Regions from separate parts of the Streptomyces sp. NPDC101160 genome, predicted to be linked through region 2. Evidence: riboswitches for the same ligand, from Rfam matches in the RefSeq annotation. Region 2 holds a riboswitch; each other region holds the start of a gene.
The links. A riboswitch is a leader RNA that binds a small molecule or an ion and turns the genes downstream of it on or off. The one in region 2 is predicted to bind cyclic di-AMP.

Region 1 (4,594 bases), on a different contig from region 2:
CCCGCGCGTACACACCGGAGACGATGTCGTCCCGGATCGCCGTGCATACCGACTGCGCGGGAATGCGCATGTCCGACCTCCGCTTTTCTCCACGCTGAACCCCGTCGGGCGTAGCCCGTTCGGCGACTCTATTGCAGGACGCGGGAATTTCCGATGCCGACCGGTAATTCAGGGACGAAAAAAGCCCCGGCTCGTTCGAGCCGGGGCTTCTTCGCGCTGAGCGGGGAGTCGGACGTCAGACGTCGACACCGCGGGCGCGCAGGTACGCGACGGGGTCGATGTCCGAGCCGTACTCGGGGCTGGTGCGGGCCTCGAAGTGGAGGTGCGGGCCGGTCGAGTTGCCGGAGGAGCCGGAGACGCCGATCTGCTCGCCGGGGGTCACCTTCTGGCCGACGAAGACACGGATGGCGGAGAGGTGACCGTACTGGGTGTACGTGCCGTCGTTCATCCGGATGACGATGTTGTTGCCGTACGCGCCGCCCCAGCCGGCCTCGACGACGGTGCCGGAGCCGACGGCGACGACCGTGGTGCCGTAGGCGGCGTGGAAGTCGATGCCGGAGTGGTGGCCGGAGGACCAGAGCGAGCCGCCGGTGTTGTAGCCGGTGGAGACGTACGAGTGGGCGACGGGGGCCTGGAAGGAGTTCAGGCGCTTGCGCTCGGCCTCGCGGGCGGCACGCTCCTTGGCCTGGCGGATCTCCTTGGCGCGGGCCTCGGCCTTGCGCTTCGCCTCGGCGGCGGCCTTGACGCGGGCGGCGGCCTCGAAGGCCTGCTTCTCCTGGGCGGCGGCCTGGGCGTCGACGTGCTCGGTGAGGGACTCCTCGGTGATCACCTGGGTGAGACCGGTGTCCTCCGGGGAGGGGCTCTCCGTGTCGGCGGCGAGCGCCGGGGAGGCGAGGGTGCCGATGACGCCGGTGGTGGCGAGCGTCGCCACGCCGGCGATGCCCGCGCCACGGCGCGTCAGACGGCTCGGACCACGATGCTTCCCGGTGGCACGGGTGAACGCCATGAAGTGGCTGATCCTTTCCTTCCCTCTCGCCTACCGGGTTAGCTGACGGGTTCGGAGCAGGAAGGTCTCCTACGGGCCCCTCCGCGCGGAGCGAAGGCGTCCGATTCACCCCAGGGACTTCGTGTGGGTCCCCGGCTCCCCAGGCTCGCGCCTTGCGGGGACTCGGCGATGACTGTCCGTTCGCCGCGGGTGCGGCGTGGTGCAACGGGCGAACAGTCGCGTCGACGCTAGGCCGATCTTCAGTCAATCGCCAAACAGACGCGCCAGTTTGTAAGACTTGCCACAGGGCATTCACCAACACTCGCCCGCAATACGGACAAATAGCGAGGACCCTGACGAACCAGGTCGTCAGGGTCCTCGTGACGAGGGCTCAATCAGCCGGTGACGACGGTCACTTCACCGATGCCGAGCGCCCGCACCGGCTCCTCGATCTGCGAGGCGTCGCCGACCAGGACGGTGACCAGCCGGTCCACCGGGAAGGCGTTGACCACGGCCGCGGTCGCCTCCACCGTGCCGGTCTCGGCCAGGCGCGCGTACAGGTGCGCCTGGTAGTCGTCCGGGAGGTGCTGCTCGACCTGGTCGGCCAGCGTGCCCGCGACGGAGGCGGCGGTCTCGTACTTCAGCGGGGCGACACCCACCAGGTTCTGCACCGCCACGTCGCGCTCGGCGTCGGTCAGACCCTCGGCGGCCAGGGTGCGCAGCACCTTCCACAGGTCGTCAAGTGCCGGGCCGGTGTTGGGAGTGTCCACCGAGCCGCTGATGGCGAGCATCGCCGCGCCGTGGCCCGCGTCGTCCGAGCGCAGCACCTGGCCGAAGGCGCGCACACCGTACGTGTAGCCCTTCTCCTCGCGCAGGACGCGGTCCAGGCGGGAGGTGAGCGTGCCGCCGAGGCAGTACGTGCCGAGCACCTGGGCCGGCCAGACCCGGTCGTGGCGGTCGGCACCGACGCGGCCGATGAGCAGCTGCGTCTGGACGGCGCCCGGACGGTCCACGATGACGACCCGGCCGGTGTCGTCGGCCGTGATGGGCGCCATGGGGCGCGGCGCGGCCGGCGCGCCGGTCCAGGCGCCGAGGGTCTCGGCGAGCACCTTGTCCAGGTCGACGTCGGTGAGGTCGCCGACGACCACGGCGGTGGCCGCGGCCGGCCGCACGTGCGCGTCGTAGAAGGCGCGGACGGCGGCGGCGTCGATCGCCTCGACGGTCTCCTCGGTGCCCTGGCGGGGCCGGGACATCCGCGAGGAGGCCGGGAACAGCTCCTTGGAGAGCTGCTTGGCGGCCCGGCGGCCCGGGTTGGCCGTCTCGTGCGGGATCTCGTCGAGCCGGTTGCGCACCAGGCGCTCGACCTCGGACTCGGCGAACGCCGGGGCGATCAGCGCCTCGGCGAGCAGGCCGAGGCCCTTGGACAGCCGGGAGACCGGGACCTCCAGGGAGACCCGTACGCCCGGGTGGTCGGCGTGCGCGTCGAGGGTGGCGCCGCAGCGCTCCAGCTCGGCGGCGTACTCCTCGGCGGAGTGCCGGTCGGTGCCCTCGGACAGCGCCCGGGCCATGATCGTGGCGACGCCGTCGAGGCCCTCGGGCTCGGCGTCCAGCGGGGCGTCGAGGAAGATCTCGACGGCCACCACCTGCTGGCCGGGGCGGTGGCAGCGCAGCACGGTCAGGCCGTTGTCGAGCGCGCCGCGCTCCGGGGCCGGGAAGGCCCAGGGCTTGGCGATGCCCGGCTGGGGCTGCGGGTGGAAGTCCATGCTCGTCAAAGACGCGGCAGCGTCGGTCACTGCTCCGCTCCCTCTTCCTCGTCGCTGTCGTCGGCGTCGTCGGTCTGGCCCACGGGCTCGTAGACCAGGACGGCGCGGTTGTCCGGGCGCAGCCGGGCCTTGGCGACCTCCTGCACCTCCTCGGCGGTGATGTCGAGGACCCGGTCGACGGCGGTCAGCGCCAGCTGCGGGTCGCCGAACAGCACCGCGTACCGGCACAGTTCGTCGGCGCGGCCGGCGACCGTGCCGAGCCGGTCCAGCCACTCGCGCTCCAACTGGGCCTGGGCGCGCTCCATCTCCTCGGGCGTCGGGCCCTCGGCGGCGAACCGGGCCAGCTCCTCGTCGACGGCCGCCTCGATCTGCGGCACCTCGACGCCGCCGGACGTCTTGACGTCCAGCCAGCCGAGCGAGGGCGCGCCGGACAGCCGCAGCAGGCCGAAGCCGGCGGTGACGGCCGTGCGGTCGCGGCGGACCAGCCGGTTGTGCAGCCGGGAGGACTCCCCGCCGCCGAGGACGGTCAGGGCCAGGTCGGCCGCGTCGCACGCGCGCGTGCCGTCGTGCGGCAGCCGGTAGGCGGCCATCATCGCGCGGGCCGGGACCTCCTCCTCGACGACCTGGCGCAGCTGCTCGCCGATGACCTCGGGCAGCTCGCCGGAGCGCGGCTCGGGCTTGCCGTCGTGGCCGGGGATGGAGCCGAAGTACTTCTCGATCCAGGCGAGGGTCTGCTCCGGGTCGATGTCGCCGACGACCGAGAGGACCGCGTTGTTGGGCGCGTAGTACGTACGGAAGAAGTTCCGCGCGTCCTCGAGCGTGGCGGCGTCGAGGTCGGCCATGGAGCCGATCGGCGTGTGGTGGTACGGGTGGCCCTCGGGGTAGGCGAGGGCGGTGAGGCGCTCGAAAGCGGTGCCGTACGGCACGTTGTCGTAGCGCTGGCGGCGCTCGTTCTTGACGACGTCGCGCTGGTTCTCCATGGACTCGTCGTCCAGGGCGGCGAGCAGCGAGCCCATGCGGTCCGCCTCCAGCCAGAGCGCGAGCTCCAGCTGGTGGGCGGGCATGGTCTCGAAGTAGTTGGTGCGCTCGAAGCTCGTCGTGCCGTTGAGCGAGCCGCCGGCGCCCTGCACCAGCTCGAAGTGCCCGTTGCCGTGGACCTGCTTCGAGCCCTGGAACATCAGGTGCTCGAAGAGGTGGGCGAGGCCGGTGCGGCCCTTGATCTCGTGGCGCGAGCCGACGTCGTACCAGAGGCAGACCGCGGCGACCGGGGTCAGGTGGTCCTCGGAGAGCACGACGCGCAGGCCGTTGGACAGCCTGTGCTCAGTCGCTGTCAGGCCGCCGGAGCCGGCCGAGGCCGTGGCCGTGTGACCCATGGGCATGTACGTCCCTTCGATCGCTGTGCGGAAAGTGCGGAGCGGAAAGTCCTGCCACTGTATGCAAGCGCGCCGCCACCTGGCGAAGTTCCCGACCGCTTCGGATGTCCCTCTTCCGGGTCGAGGTCGGCGTTGTCGGTGGCACGGTCCACAATGGTCCGCGTCAGATCAACCCTTGTTGGTGAAGGAGCCGCAGCCGCGATGGCCCGCCGCAGCACGAAGACACCGCCGCCGGACGACGCGTTCGAGGAGCGAATCCTCGACATCGACGTCGTCGACGAGATGCAGGGCTCCTTCCTCGAGTACGCGTACTCGGTGATCTACTCGCGCGCGCTGCCCGACGCCCGCGACGGCATGAAGCCCGTACAGCGCCGCATCGTCTACCAGATGAGCGAGATGGGCCTGCGGCCCGAGCGCGGCTTCGTCAAGTGCGCCCGCGTCGTCGGCGAGGTGATGGGCAAGCTGCACCCGCA
Region 2 (4,594 bases):
GGACCACGGCGAGCACCTCACCGAGAACGAGGCCGCCGCCATGGCCTTCATCCTTCTCTTCGCCGGTTTCGAGACCACGGTCAATCTGATCGGTAATGGCGTGTATGCCCTGCTTCGTCACCCGGAGCAGCGCGGCCGCCTCCAGGAGTCGATCGCGGCGGGCGAGACGGCGCTCCTGGAGACCGGCATCGAGGAGCTGCTGCGGTACGACGGGCCGGTGGAGCTCGCGACCTGGCGCTTCGCCACCGAGGCGCTGACCATCGGCGGCCAGGACATCCCGGCCGGCGACCCGGTTCTGGTCGTGCTCGCGGCCGCGGACCGGGACCCGGCGCGGTTCGACGAGCCGGACACGCTGGATCTGGCGCGCCGCGACAACCAGCACCTGGGGTACGGGCACGGCATCCACTACTGCCTGGGCGCCCCGCTGGCGCGCCTCGAAGGGCAGACGGCACTCGCGACGCTCCTGACTCGCCTGCCGGACCTGCGACTTGGGGCCGATCCGGCCGAACTGCGGTGGCGCGGCGGGCTCATCATGCGTGGCCTGCGCACGCTTCCGGTCGAGTTCAGTGCTTCCCACAAAGCCCCTCGTAGCTGACGTAGCGTCAATACTGTGATCTTCGCGTGATCTGCGCTGCATCGACTTGTGACGTGCGTTCGAATGCCGCTACGTTCACCCGCAACCTCAGCAGTCACGCGAAAGGCACTCCGCATGCGCTCCGGGAACGGACGTCACCGCAGACCCCGCCAGGCCCCCGCGATCGTCGTCGCCGCGGGAGTCACCGGCTCGGCCATGGCGCTGCCGCTGCTCGCCACCGGCTCCGCCTCCGCCGCCGACGCACCGACCTGGGACCGGGTCGCCGAGTGCGAGTCGGGCGGCGCCTGGAGCGCCAACTTCGGCAACGGGCTCTACGGCGGGCTCCAGTTCACCCAGGAGAGCTGGGAGCGGCACGGCGGCCTCGCCTACGCGCCGAGCCCCGACCTCGCCAGCCGCGCCCAGCAGATCGCGATCGCCGACAAGGCGCTCGCCGCCGGCGACACCCAGTGGGCCACCTGCGCGCCGATCGCCGGCCTGACGAACGACGGCAGGAAGCCCGCCGTCGACCCGGGCCCGGCCGCCACTCCCACGCAGTCGGCGGCGCCCCAGGAGTCGAACCGCACCGAGGGACTGCCCGCCGAGTCGGGCACGAAGACCACCAAGCCCTCGTCGAGCGCCACGACGCCCGCCGCGCCCACCACTCCGGCCGCCCCGTCGACTTCGACCGCGCCGACCACGCCCGCCTCGCCGGCCGCGCCCACCACTCCCGTGACGCCCGGCACCTCCGTAACGCCCGGTACGCCCGATGGTTCCGTTACGCCCGGTACGCCTGATGCGTCCGAAACGGCCCCCACCGGCACGGGCAAGCACCGCGGTGACGCCGCGACAGAAGAACCGGGCAAGACGGACGGTTCGCCCGAATCCGGACGGCATGCCGCCCCGGCCGGCGACGCGGCCGCGGACAACACGGACAAGACGCCCAGCTCGGACGAATACACCGTCAAGCCGGGTGACAGCCTGTCGGACATTGCACAGCAGAACGCCCTGCCCGGCGGCTGGACCGCGCTCTACGACGCCAACAAGAAGACGGTCGGCACCGACCCCGACCTCATCCTCCCTGGTCAGAGCCTTGAGTTGAACCTCGGGAAGCCCGCGCCCACCACTACGCCTGAGGGGTAGTTAGGGACTGAATGTCCGGTTCTGTGCAAGTGAGACATGAGTCTCTCTTGTCGAACGGCCGTATTACGTCCGCAAACTTTGCGCGTTTCGCCCCTCACCTGCGCAAACGTCACCTGACGGAGCGCAAGGAGGGGCGATTTTTCCGGGTTGATGGGCTTTGAACTTCCCCCGGGGGTGTGTCTACGGTCAGGACCGCTCGCCACCGCGGGCCCCGCCGACCGGTACGCCGAATCCTGCCGCCGGACGCCGGGAACAGTCGTCGCGCAAGCGCCGAAGGCAGGAGCGGGGGACCCAAGGTAAGTGCCGGCCCCGGCCGTTGAGACAGACGGCCGACGACCGGCTTGGGGTGAAGTCGCGTGCAAGGACACGCGGCCGGGCAACTCACTCGCCCGAACCCGACAGCTCACCTCGTAGGCGTCGGTGAGGAGAACTTCCATGCTGCTTTCCGGCAAGGGCAAGCACCGTCGTCCGTCCAAGGTCACCCGCGTCGTCACCCTCGCCGGTGTCGCCGGCGTCGCCGTCGCCGCCCCGCTGATGACCGCGGGCACCGCCTCGGCCGCCACCGCCGCCGAGTGGGACGCCGTCGCCCAGTGCGAGTCCGGCGGCAACTGGTCCATCAACACGGGCAACGGCTTCTACGGCGGCCTGCAGTTCACCAACTCCACCTGGGCGGCCTACGGCGGCACCGCCTACGCCTCCCGCGCGGACCTGGCCTCCAAGTCGCAGCAGATCGCTGTCGCCGAGAAGGTCCTCGCGGGCCAGGGCAAGGGCGCCTGGCCGAGCTGCGGCGTCGGCCTGTCCAGCGCCTCGTACGACGGCGGCTCCGCCGAGGCCCCGGCCCCGGCCCCGAAGCCGGCCGCGCCGAAGCCCGCCACCCAGCGCACCGCCGAGCAGCCGACCACCCGCAGCGAGAAGCGCACCGCGCCGAAGGCCGCGAAGACCGTCACCACCCCGACCGGCAAGAAGGTCGCCAAGGGCGACGGCGAGTACAAGGTCAAGGCCGGCGACACGCTGAGCAGCATCGCCCAGACGCACCACGTCAAGGGCGGCTGGCAGAAGCTGTTCCAGCTGAACAAGAACATCGTCCAGGACGCCGACCTGATCTACCCGGGCCAGCAGCTCCACCTGAAGTGAGCCTGACGGCTGTCCCCCCGCGGTGACCCTGGAACGGGCCCGGAGCCTGCGCTCCGGGCCCGTTTCGTACCGATCGGTAACCGCGGTCTTTCGTCCCCCAATGCATGCCCTTGGGTCCTTTTTCGTCCCAGGGGGCGGGCGCCCGGCTGGCCGGAGCCCCCGCGCCGGTTAGGCTCTTGTCGCAAGGCGAACGAGACCTTGCCGCATGCGTCACAACCAGCGTCACATCCCAGAAGGAGATGCTCGTGCCGTCCATCGACGTCGTCGTAGCCCGGGAAATCCTGGACTCCCGAGGCAACCCCACCGTCGAGGTCGAGGTCGGCCTCGACGACGGCAGCACCGGCCGTGCTGCCGTTCCCTCCGGTGCCTCCACTGGTGCGTTCGAGGCCATTGAGCTCCGCGACGGGGACCCCAACCGCTACCTCGGCAAGGGCGTCGAGAAGGCCGTCCTCGCCGTCATCGAGCAGATCGGCCCGGAGCTCGTCGGCTACGACGCCACCGAGCAGCGCCTGATCGACCAGGCGATGTTCGACCTGGACGCGACCGAGAACAAGGGCTCGCTCGGCGCCAACGCCATCCTCGGCGTCTCGCTCGCCGTCGCGCACGCCGCCTCCGAGGCCTCCGACCTCCCGCTCTTCCGCTACCTGGGCGGCCCGAACGCGCACCTGCTGCCCGTTCCGATGATGAACATCCTGAACGGCGGCTCGCACGCCGACTCCAACGTGGACATCCAGGAGTTCATGATCGCCCCGATCGGCGCGGAGTCCTTCTCCGAGGCCCTGCGCTGGGGCACCGAGGTCTACCACACCCTCAAGAAGGTCCTGAAGGACAAGGGCCTGTCCACCGGCCTCGGCGACGAGGGCGGCTTCGCCCCGAACCTCGGCTCCAACCGCGAGGCCCTCGACCTCATCCTCGAGGCCATCAAGCAGGCCGGCTACGTGCCCGGCAAGGACGTCGCGCTCGCGCTCGACGTGGCCGCCTCCGAGTTCTACAAGGACGGCTCGTACGAGTTCGAGGGCAAGTCCCGCTCGGCCGCCGAGATGACCGAGTACTACGAGGAGCTCGTCTCCGCGTACCCGCTCGTCTCCATCGAGGACCCGCTGTTCGAGGACGACTGGGCCGGCTGGAAGACCATCACCGACAAGCTCGGCACCAAGGTGCAGCTCGTCGGCGACGACCTCTTCGTCACCAACCCGGAGCGTCTCGCCCGCGGCATCGAGGAGGGCACCGCCAACGCCCTCCTGGTCAAGGTCAACCAGATCGGCTCGCTGACCGAGACCCTGGACGCCGTCGAGCTCGCCCAGCGCAACGGCTTCAAGTGCATGATGTCCCACCGCTCCGGCGAGACCGAGGACGTCACCATCGCCGACCTCGCCGTCGCCACCAACTGCGGCCAGATCAAGACCGGCGCCCCGGCCCGCTCCGAGCGCGTCGCCAAGTACAACCAGCTGCTGCGCATCGAGGAGATCCTCGACGACGCCGCGGTCTACGCCGGCCGCAGCGCCTTCCCGCGCTTCAAGGGCTGAGCTTCACGGGCTGACCTGCCCTGACGCTGTAGTTACGGACGTCCCCGCACTCGGTCCCGTACCGTGTGCGGGGACGCACGTTTGATCAGACACGCGACGCAGGGGAGCCGCTGGACATGGCCGTGAAGGACCGGGACCGGTTCTCGACCGCGACCCGGATCAGGCTGCTCGGCGAGCAGACCGCTGCCCGTGTCTACCGTTCCCAGACCCGCCGCCAGGC
Region 3 (4,594 bases), on a different contig from region 2:
CGCTCGGCCTGCTGATCAACCGGGTGGTGCGGCGCAGCGGCGAACGGCTCGCCTCGGCGCGGGAGATCGCGGAGACCGCGCAGAAGGCGGTGCTCCCGGCGCCCGCCGAGCGGATCGGCGGGCTGCGGATCGCGGCCCGGTACGAGGCGGCGCGGGCGGACGCGTTCATCGGCGGCGACCTCTTCGCGGTGCAGGACACCCCGCACGGGGTACGGCTCGTGGTCGGCGACGTGCGCGGCAAGGGACTCGACGCGGTGGAGGCCGTCGCGGTCGTCATCGGTGCCTTCCGGGAGGCGGCCGAGCAGGAGTCGAGCCTGGAGGGGGTCGCGGCGCGGCTCGAACGGGCGCTGGCCCGGGAGGGCACGCGGCGGGAGGGCCTCGACGCCTTCGAGGGCTTCACGACGGCGGTCCTGGCCGAGATCCCGCGTTCGTCGCGGAGCGGGGACCGGCTCGTACGGGTGGTGAACCGCGGCCATCCCGAGCCGCTGCTGCTGTACGAGGACGGGGGCGTGACGCCGCTGCTGCCGAGCGAGGCGGCGCTGCCGCTGGGGATGGGGGACCTCGGGATGTGGCCGGACCGGGCCGACGAGTCGCCGTTCCCGCCGGGCGCGACGCTGCTGTTCTACACGGACGGCCTGTCGGAGGCGCGGGACCCGGCCGGGGTCTTCTACGACCCGAGGGCGCGGCTCGCGGGGCGGATCTTCCCGGGGCCGGAGGAGCTGCTCGACGCGCTGGTGGCGGACGTGCGCCGGCACACGGGCGGGGGCTCGACGGACGACATGGCGCTGCTCGCGGTGAGCCGGCCGGCGGTGGGGCAGCCGGAGCGGCGGCGGACGATGCCGGTGGTGCCGCCGGCGGGTCCTCGGGTGGGTCCTGGGGTGGGTTCTCGGGTGGTACCGCCGGGCGTGCCGCCCGGGCCGCCGTCAGGGGGCGCGGAGGGCGCATGACGGGCTGTAGTCGACAGGTCTCCCTCCGATAACAATTGACGTAACGTCAGATTCGCGTAGTGATCCCGGTCGCTTCTGAAGGGGGCTCAACTCGGGCGATTCCCTCTCAATTCAGTGAATGATCAAGAGGGACAGCTTGGAATCGGGTGCCCGTGTCTATTAACGTTCGATAACGCAGCGCGGTCGTCCCAGCCGTCGCAAGAGGCGGCACCGTGCGCACGCGCCGAATCCCGCAAGGGAACCGGGGAACCACCACTTGGGGTGAATCGGGCCCCGCCGCACCCGTGCGGCACGTCCGTAGGAGACCTTCCTGCTCCGAACCCGTCAGCTAACCCGGTAGGCGAGAAGGAAGGAAAGGAGAGCGCCTCCGTGGCCTCCAACACCCCCGCTCCGCATACCCCCTTCGCCTCCTACGACGCCCCCGGCGCGGGCGGCACGGACGGGGCGGCCGAGGAGTGGAACCCCACCGAGGACTCCCTGCGCGCCCAGAACCGTTCCGGCGGGCGCCACCGCGTGGTCAAGCAGCGCTCCAACTTCGCCCGCTCCTCCACCGTTCTCGGCGTCGGCGTCATCGCCGCCGTCGGCGCCGGCGGTCTGGCCACCGCCCAGCAGAAGCCGCCGGTCTCGATCGCCCTGCCGGACCTGCCGGACGTCGACCTGCCCGACGCGAGCGAACTCCCGGGCGTCGGCCAGCTGATCGGCCACGACGACCACAACGACTCCGCCGGCAACGGCAACACCCAGCCGCTCACCGCCCTCACCTACACCACCGCCGAGGACGAGACCGCCGGCGCCACGACGCAGACGTCGGCCGACGCCGGTGAGGCCCTGCGCGCCCGCATCCTCCAGCAGGCCGAGCAGCAGCAGGCCGCCGCCGACGCCGCCGAGAAGGCGACGGCGGAGAAGGCAGCCGCCGAGAAGGCGGCCGCGGAGGCCTCGGCCAAGGCCGACGCGGCGGAGAAGGCGGCCGCCGAGGCGAAGAAGAAGGCGGAGGAGGAGGCCGCGGCGAAGGCCGAGGCCGAGCGCCTGGCCAAGCTCGCCGCCGGCTACTCCCTGCCGACCTCCTCGTACACGATCACCTCCACCTACGGCGAGGCCGGCTCGATGTGGTCGTCCGGCTACCACACCGGCCTGGACTTCGCGGCTCCCACCGGCACCCCGGTCAAGGCCGTCCACAGCGGCACCGTGAAGTCGGCCGGCTGGTCCGGCTCCTACGGCTACCGGATCGTCCTGGAGCTGGAGGACGGCACCGAGGTCTGGTACTGCCACCTCTCCTCCATGACGGTCGCCGTCGGCCAGTCCGTCTCCACCGCCGACACCATCGGCCGCGTCGGCGCCACCGGCAACGTCACCGGCCCCCACCTCCACCTGGAGATCCACACCGCCTCCGGCGACCGCATGGACCCGGGCGCCTGGCTGCGCTCCAAGGGCCTCGACTACTGAGCCGGTCCTTCAGGGCCGGATGGTGCGGAGAGCCGGCCGGCGTTCAGGACCGGCCGCGCTCTGGACCGGCCGCGCTCTGGACCGGCCGCGCTCTGGACCGGCCGCGCTCTGGGCCGGCCGTGCTCAGGGCCGGCCGGCCGGAATAGGGCCGGCGGCGCAGGGGGTTGACCACCTCATGACCTCTCTTCGCCAGCTGGGCTCTTCCGACCTGCACGTCTTCCCGCTCGCTCTCGGCGGCAACGTCTTCGGCTGGAGCGCCGACGAGGCGCAGTCCTTCGCCGTCCTCGACGCCTACGCCGCCGCCGGCGGCAACTTCGTCGACACCGCCGACGTCTACTCGGAGTGGGTCCCGGGCCACGAGGGCGGCGAGTCCGAGACGCTCATCGGCCGCTGGCTCGCCTCCCGCGGCAACCGCTCCGACATCCTCGTCGCCACCAAGGTCGGCGCCCACTCCCGCTTCAAGGGCCTGAGCGCTCCCACCATCAAGGCCGGCGCCGAGGAGTCGCTGCGCCGCCTCGGCACCGACTACATCGACCTCTACTACACGCACTTCGACGACGAGTCCGTGCCGGTCGAGGAGATCGTCACCGCCCTCGACCAGCTGGTGAAGGACGGCAAGGTGCGGGCCGTCGCCGCCTCCAACATCTCCCCGGAGCGGCTGCGCGCCTCCCTCGACTTCGCCGAGGCCGAGGGCCTCGCCCGCTATGTCGCCCTCCAGCCGCACTACAACCTGGTCTCCCGCGAGACCTACGAGGGCCCGCTCCTGGAGACCGCCGAGCAGGCCGGGCTCGCGGCCGTCCCGTACTTCGGTCTCGCGGCCGGCTTCCTCACCGGCAAGTACCGCCCCGGCGTCGAGGTCTCCAGCGTCCGGGCCGCCGGCGCGGCCAAGCACCTGGACACCGAGCGCGGCCGGAAGGTGCTCGCCGCCCTCGACGCCGTCGCCGAGGCCCACGAGGCCGAGCTCGCCTCGGTCGCCCTCGCCTGGCTGGCCACGCAGCCGACCGTCGTCGCCCCGATCGCCTCGGCCCGCACGGTCGAGCAGCTCCCGGCGCTCATCGCCGCCACCGAGCTGAAGCTGACGGACGCCGAGCTGGCCGCCCTCACCGAGGCGTCCGCGCTGTAGGCGTCGGCTCCCTAGCTCCGGTACGGGTTGTAGCCGCCGTAGTCCAGGTACTGCGGCGGCGCCCACACCCGGCCGGTCGCCCGGGCCGCGTACGAGAGCGCGGGCGAGGCGACCGCCCGGCGCTGCCACAGGTGGTGCAGCAACTCCTGCTCGCGGGCCGCGAAGTCCGGCACGGCCTGGCCGCGCCGGGCCCGGTACCGCAGGAACGCCAGGGTCGTCGCGAACGCCTCGTACTCGCCGACGGCCTGCCCGGCCTGCTTGCCGTGGCTGCGGGTGGCGAAGCCGCGGGCCATCGAGCGGGCCCGCATGGAGGAGAGCGCGAGCGGTTCGTCGGGGGCGAGCCAGCCGGCCGAGGCATAGGCCGGCAGCTCGCCGGATATCGTGCGCAGCTCCTTCTGCCGGCTCCATATCGCGAGCCAGGTCAGCAGGGCGAAGACCGGGACCATGAACATCCCGTAGACCAGCACGAACGCCAGCGGGTGGAAGCTCGCCGAACCGTTCCACAGCGCGTGCATGCTCATGGCCAGGAGCAGTCCGGCCAGCGGCAGCAGCACCAGGCGGGTGCGGCGGGCCCGGGCGGTGGCCGGTACCAGGGCCGCGAAGCCGAGGCCGAGCCCGGTGAGCGAGGTGAACAGCGGGTGCGCGAACGGGGACATGATCACCCGGACGAAGAACGTGCCTATGGTGACCGAGCCGACCCCGGCGGAACCGAACTCCTGGTCCTCGCCGAACGCGTTGCCGAGATAGAGGATGTTCTCGGTGAAGGCGAAGCCGGTGGCGGTGAACCCGGCGTAGACGAGGCCGTCGACCGGGCCCGTGAAGTCTCTGCGGCGGAAGAGGAAGAGCAGCAGCACGGCGGCGCCCTTCGCGGTCTCCTCCACGACGGGGGCGACGGCGGTCGCGCCGAGCTTGTCGGCCGAGCCGGGGTCGGCGGTGGCGCTGCTGATCCACTCCACGGCGAAGGAGTTGGCGAAGATCGCCACCAGGGTGGAGGCGAACGCGCCCCACGCGAGCGCGAACAGCAGGTTCTTCCAGGGCGCCGGCTCGACCCGGTCGAGCCAGCGGAACGCGGACATGAGCA

Region 1: linked by a shared signal. The riboswitch ahead of ACIRSU_RS30400 (M23 family metallopeptidase) and the one ahead of ACIRSU_RS35490 (transglycosylase family protein) in region 2 are both predicted to bind cyclic di-AMP.
Region 3: linked by a shared signal. The riboswitch ahead of ACIRSU_RS22475 (M23 family metallopeptidase) and the one ahead of ACIRSU_RS35490 (transglycosylase family protein) in region 2 are both predicted to bind cyclic di-AMP.

What each region holds. Positions count from the first base shown of each region.
Region 1 covers NZ_JBIWPJ010000010.1:118,575-123,168, reverse strand. Annotated here, with positions in the region: gene ACIRSU_RS30405 (GntR family transcriptional regulator) at 1-70, opposite strand, end outside; gene ACIRSU_RS30400 (M23 family metallopeptidase) at 236-1,006, opposite strand; cyclic di-AMP (ydaO/yuaA leader) riboswitch at 1,019-1,184, opposite strand; gene ACIRSU_RS30395 (M16 family metallopeptidase) at 1,381-2,748, opposite strand; gene ACIRSU_RS30390 (M16 family metallopeptidase) at 2,775-4,127, opposite strand; gene ACIRSU_RS30385 (DNA topoisomerase (ATP-hydrolyzing) subunit A) at 4,323-4,594, shown strand, end outside.
Region 2 covers NZ_JBIWPJ010000015.1:44,460-49,053, reverse strand. Annotated here, with positions in the region: gene ACIRSU_RS35500 (cytochrome P450) at 1-595, shown strand, start outside; gene ACIRSU_RS35495 (transglycosylase family protein) at 710-1,714, shown strand; cyclic di-AMP (ydaO/yuaA leader) riboswitch at 1,973-2,146, shown strand; gene ACIRSU_RS35490 (transglycosylase family protein) at 2,150-2,848, shown strand; gene eno (phosphopyruvate hydratase) at 3,088-4,374, shown strand; gene ACIRSU_RS35480 (septum formation initiator family protein) at 4,491-4,594, shown strand, end outside.
Region 3 covers NZ_JBIWPJ010000006.1:640,943-645,536, forward strand. Annotated here, with positions in the region: gene ACIRSU_RS22470 (PP2C family protein-serine/threonine phosphatase) at 1-947, shown strand, start outside; cyclic di-AMP (ydaO/yuaA leader) riboswitch at 1,159-1,305, shown strand; gene ACIRSU_RS22475 (M23 family metallopeptidase) at 1,317-2,390, shown strand; gene ACIRSU_RS22480 (aldo/keto reductase) at 2,566-3,513, shown strand; gene ACIRSU_RS22485 (PrsW family intramembrane metalloprotease) at 3,525-4,594, opposite strand, start outside.